2 regions of the Paenibacillus sp. LK1 genome follow, and region 1 is predicted to be linked to the other one. Evidence: riboswitches for the same ligand, from Rfam matches in the RefSeq annotation. Region 1 holds a riboswitch; the other holds the start of a gene.

Region 1 (6,147 bases):
CCCTGGTTATCAACAAACAGCATGGTCATTCCTCCATTAATGTATGTGAGGGATGTATATCCCTTATGTAGTGATGCTTTACGGAATCGAAATTCCTTCTCTATTGTAAACGAATTGTCGAAAGGACACAAAGAAATTGAAGCCGCAAAGGGCTTGAATAGTCAAATCAGGATTGACCCCTGGCTGCCACGACATCCATAATAAAAAGGACATGCAGAAAGGATGACGGACAGGATGACCGGTTTAATTGAAGTTTTCGGACATGGCGGTGATGTGGAGACGGCCGCGGCACGTTTTGGAGGGAATCCTGTGGATTTCCTCGATTTTAGCGCAAACATTAATCCTCTGGGTCCACCACGGGAAGTGCTAAAGGCTCTGGAGCAAGGAATGCATACGGTACTTCGTTACCCCGATCCGGGTCATCGGGCGTTCAAAATGTTGCTTAGTGACCGACTGGGTTTAACCCCGGATCACATATCTGTGGGTAACGGGGCGGCGGAAAGCATGGCTCTAATCTTACTGGGACTCGCGCCGCGTAGAGTAGGTACGGTAGAGCCCGGTTTTTCGGAGTACAGCACATTATCCAGACAATTTAGAGCAGAAGTCCACCGTGTTCAAGGACGGGAAGAGCTGGACTGGCGAGCAGAACCGGAAGATATTGAGAAGCTGATGGAGCGGGTGGACCTGCTTTTCCTTGGACAGCCCAACAACCCCAATGGGGTTCAGTATCCGGTGGACGTTCTACAACGGCTTGCTCGTAATGCAGAGACAACAGGCACGATATTGGTTGTAGATGAGGCATTTATCGACTTTATTCCTGGATCACAACGGCAATCGCTTGCATCCAGCTTGAAAGAGTATCCGCAAGTGATCATCATTCGTTCCATGACCAAGTTTTATGCGATTCCAGGCCTGCGTCTGGGTTATGCGATGGGGCGTCCCGAACTGATTCGTGCCATGACAGAGAAACAGGTCACCTGGAGTGTGAATGGGCTTGCACTGATCGCAGGAGAAGCCTGTCTGCGCAGTGGGGAAAATTTTGAACAGGAGACATTGGCACTGGTGTCACACGAGCGAAAGAGATTAACGGAAGGTCTGGAAGCTTTGGGATGTAAGGTAACGCGAGGGGAAGCGAACTTTATATTGGCAGCTCTTCCAGAACCATGGACAGCGACATCCATGCAGGCTGCTCTCGGTGAACGGGGAATACTGATCCGAAGCTGCGCGATGTATCCCGGACTTGGGGAACGACATGTACGTTTTGCGGTCAAGGACGCGGAGGCTAACGGACGTATGCTGGAAACCATGGGAAGCGTAATTACGCCTAATCCGACAACCGGGTTAGAGGCAGGGGGACAAAGCGATGGCACTGCCATTCTATAATTATTACTCCCATGTAATAAAGGACCAGAACGAATACAGATCTTCTGTGTGGCCTGGATTACACGTCTCCGCACATGAGCGGCATATTAAAGCGTCCAGTCCTTCTGCTGTAACAGCCCTTTCCAGTGCTGTGTATGGAGGCGGCATGATTGAACTGAATCGTATATTCAACATCTATGTCGACAGACATTATCGCTGTGATGATCCACCTCGTGATATTGCTGATCTGTTGAGTGAATGGCAGGAGCAGCAGGATCAATGTGCCGGTCTTCTGACTGCGGTTCGATTGGAGCACACAGCGATCCAGGAATACGCAAGTGATGAGTTCGGATTACTTTGCTGCACTACAGCAGGGGTATCCAATGCTGCACGGGCAGGTTCTGCAAGAACCGTATTTGATGCTGCGGGGAATAAGATGAGCAATGGGACGGTGTCCCAGAAAATTGGGAAGGTTTCGGCTTCAACCTATACTCCCGGTACGATCAATATCATGTTGTGGATGAATGGGCGTATGACTGCTGGAGCGATGGTGAATGCCATTCAGACTGCGGTGGAGGCGAAGGTCGCTGCGTTAGCTGATTTCGGTGTGGCGGATTCAGAGAATGGTCTGACTGCAACCGGAACAACAACGGATGCCATCGTACTCGCGGTAAGTCAGGCTGATGTAAATAAACCGCTCATCAGTTACGCCGGGACGGCTACAGTCATGGGTGCAGCGATTGGCAGGCTGGTGTATGACACAATAACGGAAAGCCTGCAAGCCGCGCAGGAGTGGAAAGAGAGGAATAACAAGCAATGACATCTCTGCTGCATCAATGGGCTTCCTGGCCGATCTGGACGGGAATGGCTGGAGCCTGGATTATTATAGGAGCATACATATTGGATCGCTGCATCGGTGATCCACGCTGGATTCCCCACCCGGTGATTGGAATGGGAAAGGCCATCTCTGCACTGGAGCGGGCGATAAGGTCGCGGGTGGATTCGAACCAGGCTCTCAAAAGAGCTGGCGTTTTATTTCCCCTTTTGATTGCGGGCGGTTCTTTTGCACTGACTTGGGGATTAATCTATGTGCTGGGTCTTATTCATCCCGCTGTTTCGGTTGTGGCAGAAGTGGCGCTAATAGCAACCACCATTGCCTCGAAAGGTTTGAAGGATGCAGGCATGGAAGTTTACCGCCATCTGAGTCAACAGGACTGGCCTGCGGCGAGACGTTCACTGGGTATGATTGTAGGACGTGATACGGCTCATCTGGATGAACCGGAGATTGTACGGGGAACGGTGGAGACTGTGGCGGAGAATATCGTGGATGCTATCGTCTCTCCACTGTTCTATGCCCTGATTGGTGGTGCACCCCTTGCCATGGCCTATCGGGCGGTGAATACACTGGATTCCATGGTAGGTTATAAAAATAAAAAATATCTGCATCTCGGCTGGGCGTCTGCCCGTCTGGATGATTGGGCCAATTGGATTCCCGCGCGGCTTACCGCCTTGCTGTTGATTATAGGAGCCTGGTTCATGAAGATGGATGCCAGAGGGGCTGCACGTATGGTGTCCCGGGATGCACGACTGCACCCAAGCCCAAATAGCGGTTTCCCCGAGTCGGCGGTGGCTGGAGCGCTGGGCATAAGACTTGGCGGGCATAACGTATATCACGGCGAGGCTTCATTTCGCGCATATATGGGCGAGCCTACAAGGCGGATGGAAGCAGAAGATATTGTACGAACAACACGGCTTATGTTCTGGTCGGCAGGTTCTTTTGTTTTAGTATGTTGGTTGGTCACCTTAGGGATATGGTCTGCTGGAGGTGCACTGTTATGGAGATAGAAGCTGGACCTAGTGGCATGCAAAGTCGTGAGCTTATTTTGATACGTCACGGGACAACGGCGTGGAATTTGGAAAAAAGATATCTAGGGCATTCCGACATCGGACTGTTGCCCGGAGCAGAGCAGGAGCTATCTTCGCTGCGTGAGCAATTCAGCAATATCACATGCGAAGCCCTGTATTGCAGTGATCTGCTGCGTTGTCAGCAGACACTTACACACATTGCGCCGTCCCAAGCGGGACAGGCCAAGCTTGATCCCCGACTAAGGGAGATTGACTTTGGTCAGTGGGAGGGGTTGACCTACGATCAGCTCAAGGACAATCCGCAGTACCGAGACTGGATCGATGCGCCCCAGGAGGTAACGCCACCGAGTGGCGAGCCTTGGACAGCATTTACTGCGCGAATTGATTCATTTCTGAAAGAGAGTCTGATGTCCTTTTCACCAATACTGCACTCTCGCAGCTTAAACGTGCCAAAGATAGCCGTAATTACACATGGCGGTGTTATTCGTTATATGGTATCACGTCTCATTCCAGATCAAGGATTTTGGGATACGCAGGTGATACCAGGACAAGCGATCAAGATCCGGCTGGATGGTGATGGGGGCAACTGGGTTGGAACCAGATTGACTTTTCCGTAAATCGGGTTGTAAGGATGTACAATATAACCTATAATCACAACAGAAGTGTGACTTAGCAAGTGCGTCATTGATGGAAGCTCAACAAGCTCTAGCAAGGATGCAAGATGCTCACTTGAATGGTTGAACAATATTAGCGACCAAGGGTCCCGCGTGCATGCAGCAATGTTTCATGGGTTCATATGAGGCCATGAACGGCAAACGGGTGAAATAGGGAAGCCGGTGTAAATCCGGCACGGTCCCGCCACTGTAAATCAGGATGAATTCCTGTAAGTCAGGTTACCTGCCCTGGACGTACAAACCGGTGTTCCTTCGAGGAAAGGACAGCGTTTCGGGCAGTTCTCTGTGCATATACAGCGCCAAGCTGACCATGCATAGATCGCCACATGCGAGACGTCATCCCTGATCCTGACCCAAGGATTGGGGATTTTATTTTTTCGGAACACAAATTCAAGCGGAATTGGGACAGGAGCACTACTCACTAGAATGGATAGAGAAGGGGAGAATGAACACAATGAATTTCAAGACATGGAAAGGCGTAGCGTCACTGCTGAGCGCAGCGATGCTGGCACTGACGTTGGCCGGATGTGGTACAACAACAACGAACGAGGGCACAGGAACCTCGCAACCTGCACAGGAGCAATCCCAGGAACAGGCGCAGACAGATCTCAAAACACAATATCCACTCACGGTTACAGATGCTACGGGTGAATCATTTACCTTTGACAAAGCACCAGCCAAAATCGTATCTGTATCTCCAGCTGAAACGGAATCCCTGTTCGCACTCGGATTGGACGAGCAGATCGTAGGGGTATCCGACTATGACGATTATCCGGAAGCAGCAACGAAGAAACCAAAAATGGGCGGCATAACAAAGCCTAATGAAGAGTCTATCATTGCGGCTGAAGCAGATATCGTATTTACAGGTATCTCGATGAGCGAAGAGTCTGTTAAGAAACTGCGCGATCTGGGCATTACCATTTTCAAAACAGATCCTAAATCAGTGGATGATGTGATGAATAACATTGAAACATTTGGTAAAATCACGGATCATCAGGAAAAAGCACAGGAGATCACCACTCAGATGAAACAAGATGTGGCTGATGTAACTGAAGCTGTGAAGGCAGTTAAACCAGAAGAAAAGAAAAAAGTATATGTTGAGTTCTCCCCAGGCTGGACTGTGGGTAAAGGCGAATTCATGGATGAATTGATCACACTGGCCGGAGGAAACAACGTAGCTTCCGACTTGACTGGCTGGAACCAGATTAATGAAGAGAACATTATTGCTTCCAATCCGGACGTCATTCTGTATGCGAACGATGTTATTGATGAAAATTCCAAAACATTGGATCAAATCATCAAAGCACGCAGCGGATGGGATCAAATCACGGCTGTGAAGAACGATGCAGTCATCGGTCTGGATGCCAACCTGTTGAGCCGTCCGGGACCACGGGTAACCCAAGGTCTGAAAGAAGTAGCCAAAGCGATCTACCCTGATCTGTTCAAATGAGTAAAAAGCTGGCAGTGTACGGAACGGCCGGAATTGTGCTGCTTGTGTTAACCGTGCTCATCTGCACGGGCATCGGTTCGGTTGCCCTGCCTGTCCGGGACATTGCGGGTATCTTGCTTCATCGCATTCCCTGGCTGGGCGACTGGATTGTTCCTGACTGGAATACAGCAGCAGAACAGATTATATGGAAGGTCAGATTCCCACGTGTACTGCTTGCCGTGCTTGTAGGTGCATCGCTGGCGATTGCCGGAACTGGATTCCAGGGGGTTCTTCGTAACCCTCTGGCTGATCCGTTTACCCTGGGCGTATCGTCCGGTGCATCGGTAGGTGCGGCTTTTCTGATTTTTTTCGGATTGCAGTATGCACTGATTGGGATCTGGACTCTGCCACTGGTCGCGTTTCTGACGGGAGTAATCACATTGTGGTTTGTACTGGCCCTCGCTCGTGAGGGACGCAAAATACCGACACACAGCCTGATTCTGGCTGGCGTGGTCATGCAAAGTTTCCTGGGAGCCGTAGTCTCCTTCCTGTCGACCATGTCGAAGCAGACAATTAATGAAATTATATACTGGACGATGGGAAGTCTGGCACTGCGTGGGTGGTCGTATACGGCCATCCTTTTCCCGTATTTTGTACTGGGGCTAATTTTCCTCTGGAGCCGTGCACGTTCGTTGAATGTGCTTGCCTTGGGGGAACGACAGGCTGCTCATATCGGGGTTAAGGTGGATGGATTGAAACTGTCGGTGTTAGCTGTGGGTACGCTGCTTACCGCAGGCGCTGTCTCCGTATCCGGCG
Region 2 (6,147 bases), on a different contig from region 1:
TGCCTGCAATTGCTCTTGTAATTGCTCCGAATCATTCAGCTTCTGTTCCTGAACTTGAAGCGTATCTTCCAGATCCACCACATACCCGAGAAAAACGGCCATGGCTTGCAGTGTTTTCATATCCGTTTCACTGATCACATAATCAGGATCATCCATCAGACAGATCGTACCGAACGTTTCCCCGGACCTCCGCATGATGGGAATCCCCACAAAGAAACGATTGCCCAGTCCGCTTGTTACGTCCATTGATTTCGTTAGAGGATGTTCACATGTATCCGTGATGATCAGACTGCTGCCCTTATCTCTTAAAACCAGGCTGCAATATGAAGCTTCAAATGGAAGTTCACTACCTTTGGCGATCAACTCTTCCTCACGGTTAAAAGCCTCGATAATAACATTGGTCACGCCATCATTCGTGGCAACGAAGATGGTGTTTACCTTTAAGATTCCGCTTAATACGTCAACAATATGGGACGCGGCTTCCTGTATATTTTCATAGAAGCCCCTTGTAATGCTTACCGTTCCCATGACTCACCCCTCTTGTCTTAGCTGCATTTCAAATCCGTATTCCACAGTATGATTCAATCGATTAACGAGGGTTCAAATATTCCGAAACAGCTGTCACAAACTATTCATATATGAAGTTTTCTATCCTTTTTTTCAAGCATCGTCAACTGAACTTGCACAGTAAATAGAAATTATACGCTTACCCTCCAGCTTTGAAAACCTTTATCACTCAGGGCTATAAATCATGACAGTCGACCAGCCTCTCCCATGTGATCATTATCACACCTAAATAACAATATATAGTTTATAAATGGATAAAGAAACTCTACATGTAGTGTTCAATGAATGGACATTATCCCATACATTTCAATTTTATTATTTAGGAGGAACTGATATGAACATGCTTGAGTATGCCTCTCCACCGGCATCCGATCTGCTATCTGACCTGGGAAGACGAATTATTGGTGCTGAAGATGCCGATACGCTGAGGGAGAATGCCAATCTGAACGGAGACTCATTCAGCGGCAAGATGAGCAGGCTCGGTTCGGAGACCGCCAAGTGGCATGCTTTGCGTCATGTGCTGCCTAAGGGCCTCGCTACAGCTGTGGAGAACGGCGATCTGTATGTACACGATCTGGATCAGTATGCCCTTGGTACGACCAACTGTATCTTTATTCCGTTTGACCGGCTGCTGGCCTCCGGATTCAATACCGGCAACGGTTCGGTTCGTACACCACAGACAATCATGTCTGCCATGGCACTGGTGGCCATTATTTTTCAATCCCAACAGAACAGCCAGTACGGCGGGGTATCCGCCAATAAAATCGACTGGGATCTCGCACCTTATGTGAAGCGTTCGTTCCGTAAGCATTACCGGAAGGGACAACGGCTGTTTGGGGAAATCACCCCAATTGAGGATGAGCAACTTCATCTGGATAGCGATGAAGCAAAGGAGAAGTGTCCTCGAGCCTTTGCCTTTGCCTGTGAAGAAACGGAACTGGAGACCGAACAGGCCGCCGAATCCCTGATCCATAATCTGAACACCATGAGCAGTCGTGCTGGGGGACAGATTCCGTTCACTTCGCTGAACTACGGACTGTGCACTTCAGCCGAAGGTCGACTCGTGTCTCGATCTTTGCTGGAAGCGACCATTCGGGGACTGGGTAACGGAGAAACTCCCGTGTTCCCACAACATATTTTCCAGTGCAAGCATGGAATTAACCAATCTGAAGGAGAGCCGAATTATGATTTGTTCCGGCTTGCTGTGACCTGCTCCTCACGGCGCATGTATCCGAACTTTGTCAATGTGGATGCTTCCTTCAACCTGCCCTATTATCAACCGGAAGATCCCGATACGATCATTGCGACGATGGGATGCCGGACACGTACACTGGCTGATCGCTTCGGACGCAATCGTCAGAGCGGCAAAGGGAACCTGTCTTTTAATACCATCAATCTGGTCAAGCTCGGCATTCGATACGGGATCTGCCAGGGAGCAAGAGCCATTGCTGACCGGGCTGGCTTCTATACTGCGCTGGAATCGGTCATGCACAATGCTACGGACGGTCTGCTACACAGGTATCGAATTCAGATGAACCAACCTGCCAAAGCATCGGACTTCATGATGCGGGAAGGAGTATGGGAAGGCGGTGAACATTTGGCTCCGAATGAACCGGTGGCCGATCTGTTGAAACATGGTACGTTATCCCTTGGTTTTATCGGACTTGCAGAATGTATGACCGCTCTATATGGCCGTCACCATGGACAAGACCTCCATGTACATCGAGAAGCCTTGAATATCATTCGTACGATGAGAGAGTTCTGCGACCGGGTGAGTGAGCAGCATAACCTGAATATCACCTTGTTCGCTACGCCCGCTGAGGGCCTATCCGGCAAATTCACCAAGATCGATCGAGAGCGATACGGCAGCATAGCAGGGGTCAACGACAGGGAATACTACACCAATTCATTTCACATTCCGGTCTATCATTCGCTTCATGCCTATCGCAAGATTGAACTGGAAGCTCCCTTCCACTCCCTATGTAATGCCGGAGCGATCTCATATGTCGAACTCGACGGGAATGTACGGGCCAATACCGCCGCTTTCCAACGAATCGTTCAATACGCGCTTGCCCAGGACATCGGGTATTTCTCCATTAATCACCCGATTGACCGTTGTCCGTCCTGTGGCTATGAGGGCGTTATTGGAGATGTATGTCCCGGATGTGAGGCTCATGAAAACCATGTGCATTTCCAGCGACTGCGCCGGGTTACGGGATATCTGACCGGTGACTATAAAGTGCGCTTCAATGGCGCGAAGCAGGCCGAAGTGAGAGACCGGGTGAAACATCGGTGAATCTGTATGGTTACATCCCGGAATCAGTGAATGAGGGGCCTGGCCTGCGTGCCGTGTTGTTCATCAGCGGATGCCGCCACGCTTGTCCGGGCTGTTTCAGTCCCGGCTCATGGAGCTTCCGGGCAGGCGAACCCTTTACGGAGAAGAGGCAGCAGCAGATTTTGCATGAAGTGACCTCACATCCCTTGCTGGAAGGGGTAACGTTATGCGGAGGTGATCCTTTTTTCTCTGCCGCAGAATGCGCCTCCTGGGTTCGGCAGCTTCGGGCTGCTCGACCTGATCTGACTGTATGGGCCTACACGGGGTTTGTGTATGAGGAACTGATTACAGACCCGTCGCGGGCGGAGTTATCCCGGCTATGCGACGTCATTATCGATGGGCCTTATATCGCAGCTGAGCGTGATGTGTCTCTTCCTTTTCGCGGCAGTCGTAATCAGCGCATCGTTAATGTGGGTGCAACAATGGCAGACCAGACAATCGTTACCATGCAGTTAGATGCATGGTAACGTTTTTTTATTTAGGGGAATCAAGCATAGCGTGGGCGATGATTTGCTTCATTTTAAGGAGCCAAATCTGCCATTAAATCAAGGTTTAATAGAACATTATTTTATTTCCGATCGGATTAATGATATATGTTGCAAGCCCGTTGGTTATCGTCTATGATTGGTAGCAGAAGAGCAAGTATACGACGATTGCATCATGATACAATCTATCATCTATGCTTGGTCGCCAATTTCATAGCCGGAGATGTGTACGCACATTTCTGCACACGGAAACAGGTGCCGACCGCGCTACATGCGTGGTCAGGCTTAAAAGGGAAGCACGGTGTAAGTCCGTCGCGGTCCCGCCACTGTATACGGGGAGTCTATGCATATAATCCACTGGTGCAACCACCGGGAAGGAATGCATATGGCCATGATCCGCAAGCCAGGAGACCTGCCTGTTTCGACAGCATCGCATGACCTACGGAAGATAGGGAGGTGTTAGAGCAGCCGCTACAACTACTTATAGCAGGTGTTCTTTCCCATTCTATCTTTGTGCACAGTCGTCATTCATGATGCCTGTTTCTCGGGTTATGGAATCGGAAGGAATGCCTTTTTTTGATGCTTTCAAAAGAAGCACACCACAATAGCTTCAACTTGATGGGTTCACTTATTATAAATGAGGAGGAATTTTACATGTCGCAATCACAGCAACAACAGCCACAAGTACTGACAGGCAACCTCGGTTACCCCCGCATCGGTGCGGGACGCGAATGGAAAAAAGCACTGGAGTCCTTCTGGGCTGGCCGGATCGATGAATCTACGCTTCATCAGGAGCTAACCACGCTTCGGTTGCAGGATCTGAAGAAACAGCAGGCACAGCAGCTCGATCTGATTCCTGTAGGCGACTTCTCCTACTATGATCATATTCTTGACGTATCCGCGATGTTTGGCGTCGTTCCTGAGCGCTTTAACCATTCAGGCGGACCCGTATCCGTATCTACCTACTACGCCATGGCCCGGGGTAATGATCAGGCAACAGCCTGTGAGATGACCAAGTGGCTAAACACGAACTATCACTACATCGTACCTGAGATTCATAATGATACTGCATTTGCATTGCTTGAAAATAAACCCCTTGCCGCCTATCGCGAAGCGAAGCAGGAGCTTGGGCTGGAAGGTAAACCAGTCGTTGTCGGTCCGTACTCGTATGTACGATTCGCCAAAGGCTATGACGCGGAACGCTTCGCAGAAATCGTCACTCGCCTCGTTCCCGTATACGCCCAGCTTCTGTCTGAGCTTCAAGCAGAAGGCGTACAGTGGGTACAGATCGACGAGCCTGCTCTGACGCTGGCCGTCTCTTCCGAAGATGAGGCTTTGCTGCAACAGGTGTATGCTGCCTTGGCACAAGCTGCACCGGAGTTGAAGCTGCTGCTTCAAACGTATTTCGAATCGGTGGAAGCTTATCCGGTCGTCACAGCTCTGCCTGTTGCCGGAATCGGCCTGGACCTGGTCCACGGCTATGAAGGCAACTTCGCCAGCCTGCGGGAGCATGGCTTCCCGCAGGATAAATGGTTGGGCGCCGGTGTCATCGACGGGCGCAACATCTGGCGCGCCGATCTCGCAGAGACGGCGAAGCTGCTGGAGCAGGTAGCTGAATTCGCAGCCGAAGGCAAGCTGATCATTCAGCCTTCCTGCAGCCTGTTGCATGTACCGGTTACTGCCGCTCAAGAGAGCGCGCTTGATCCGGTACTGCGCAATGCCCTGGCCTTTGCCGACGAGAAGCTGGAGGAAATAGCGACGCTCGGCACGTTGTTGTCCGGCGGTGCGAAGCAGGCGGACCAGGCAGCGGCTTTGGCGGAAGCCAGCCGCCGCGCCCAGGCGAGCACCGAAGCGGTGCGCCTGCTGAGCGAGTCCGAATCACGGACACGCCTGAGTGGTGCGCCTGCAGGGGTGCATGCTGATGAGCAGCTGCTTCGCGACGCGTCATTCCAGGAGCGACGTGAGCTGCAGCAGCAGAAATGGTCGCTCCCACTGCTGCCAACAACAACCATTGGCAGCTTCCCGCAAACGGCGGATGTGCGCAAAGCACGTGCACTCTTCCGTAAAGGGGAGTGGAATGCGGAGCAATATGATGCCTATGTTCGTGAACAGATCCAGGAGTGGATTACCATCCAGGAGGAAATTGGTCTGGATGTGCTGGTACACGGTGAGTTCGAACGTACCGATATGGTCGAGTTTTTCGGTGAGAAGCTGACCGGATTTGCCTTCACCAAAAATGGCTGGGTACAATCCTACGGCTCACGCTGCGTGAAGCCACCTGTAATCTATGGAGATGTGCTGTTCAATGAACCGATGACGGTAAAAGAAACAGCCTATGCCCAGACACTGACCAGCAAACCGGTAAAAGGCATGCTCACAGGTCCGGTAACGATCCTGAACTGGTCCTTTGTCCGCTCGGATATACCACGCAGTGAAGTATCCTACCAGATTGCTCGCGCCATTCGGGACGAGGTTGAAGCGCTAGAGCAAGCAGGCATTGAGATGATTCAGGTCGATGAGCCAGCTCTGCGTGAAGGACTTCCTCTCAAACGAAGCAAGTGGGATGAGTACCTGCAATGGGCCGTGGAATCCTTCCGTTTGGCTACTGCAACCGTAAAACCAACAACGCAGGTGCATACCCATATGTGCTACTGCGAGTTCGATGATATTATTGAAGCCATCAGCGACCTGGATGCAGATGTGATCTCCATCGAGACATCCCGTAGCCATGGGGAACTGGTAGGCAGCTTCGAGCAGAAT

The links. Region 1 has a riboswitch for cobalamin ahead of CS562_RS09570 (ABC transporter substrate-binding protein). Riboswitches for the same ligand answer to the same signal wherever they lie in the genome.
Region 2: it holds a riboswitch for cobalamin, as region 1 does, so the genes downstream of both, metE (5-methyltetrahydropteroyltriglutamate--homocysteine S-methyltransferase) here and CS562_RS09570 (ABC transporter substrate-binding protein) in region 1, are expected to answer to the same signal.

What each region holds. Positions count from the first base shown of each region.
Region 1 covers NZ_PEII01000003.1:524,619-530,765, reverse strand. The annotation lists gene lplA (lipoate--protein ligase) at 1-23, opposite strand, end outside; gene cobD (threonine-phosphate decarboxylase CobD) at 235-1,383, shown strand; gene CS562_RS09585 (adenosylcobinamide amidohydrolase) at 1,364-2,182, shown strand; gene cbiB (adenosylcobinamide-phosphate synthase CbiB) at 2,227-3,207, shown strand; gene CS562_RS09575 (histidine phosphatase family protein) at 3,198-3,845, shown strand; cobalamin riboswitch at 4,000-4,147, shown strand; gene CS562_RS09570 (ABC transporter substrate-binding protein) at 4,348-5,352, shown strand; gene CS562_RS09565 (FecCD family ABC transporter permease) at 5,349-6,147, shown strand, end outside.
Region 2 covers NZ_PEII01000007.1:118,483-124,629, reverse strand. The annotation lists gene CS562_RS16870 (hybrid sensor histidine kinase/response regulator) at 1-528, opposite strand, end outside; gene CS562_RS16865 (anaerobic ribonucleoside triphosphate reductase) at 902-2,863, shown strand; gene nrdG (anaerobic ribonucleoside-triphosphate reductase activating protein) at 2,860-3,369, shown strand; cobalamin riboswitch at 3,624-3,821, shown strand; gene metE (5-methyltetrahydropteroyltriglutamate--homocysteine S-methyltransferase) at 4,042-6,147, shown strand, end outside.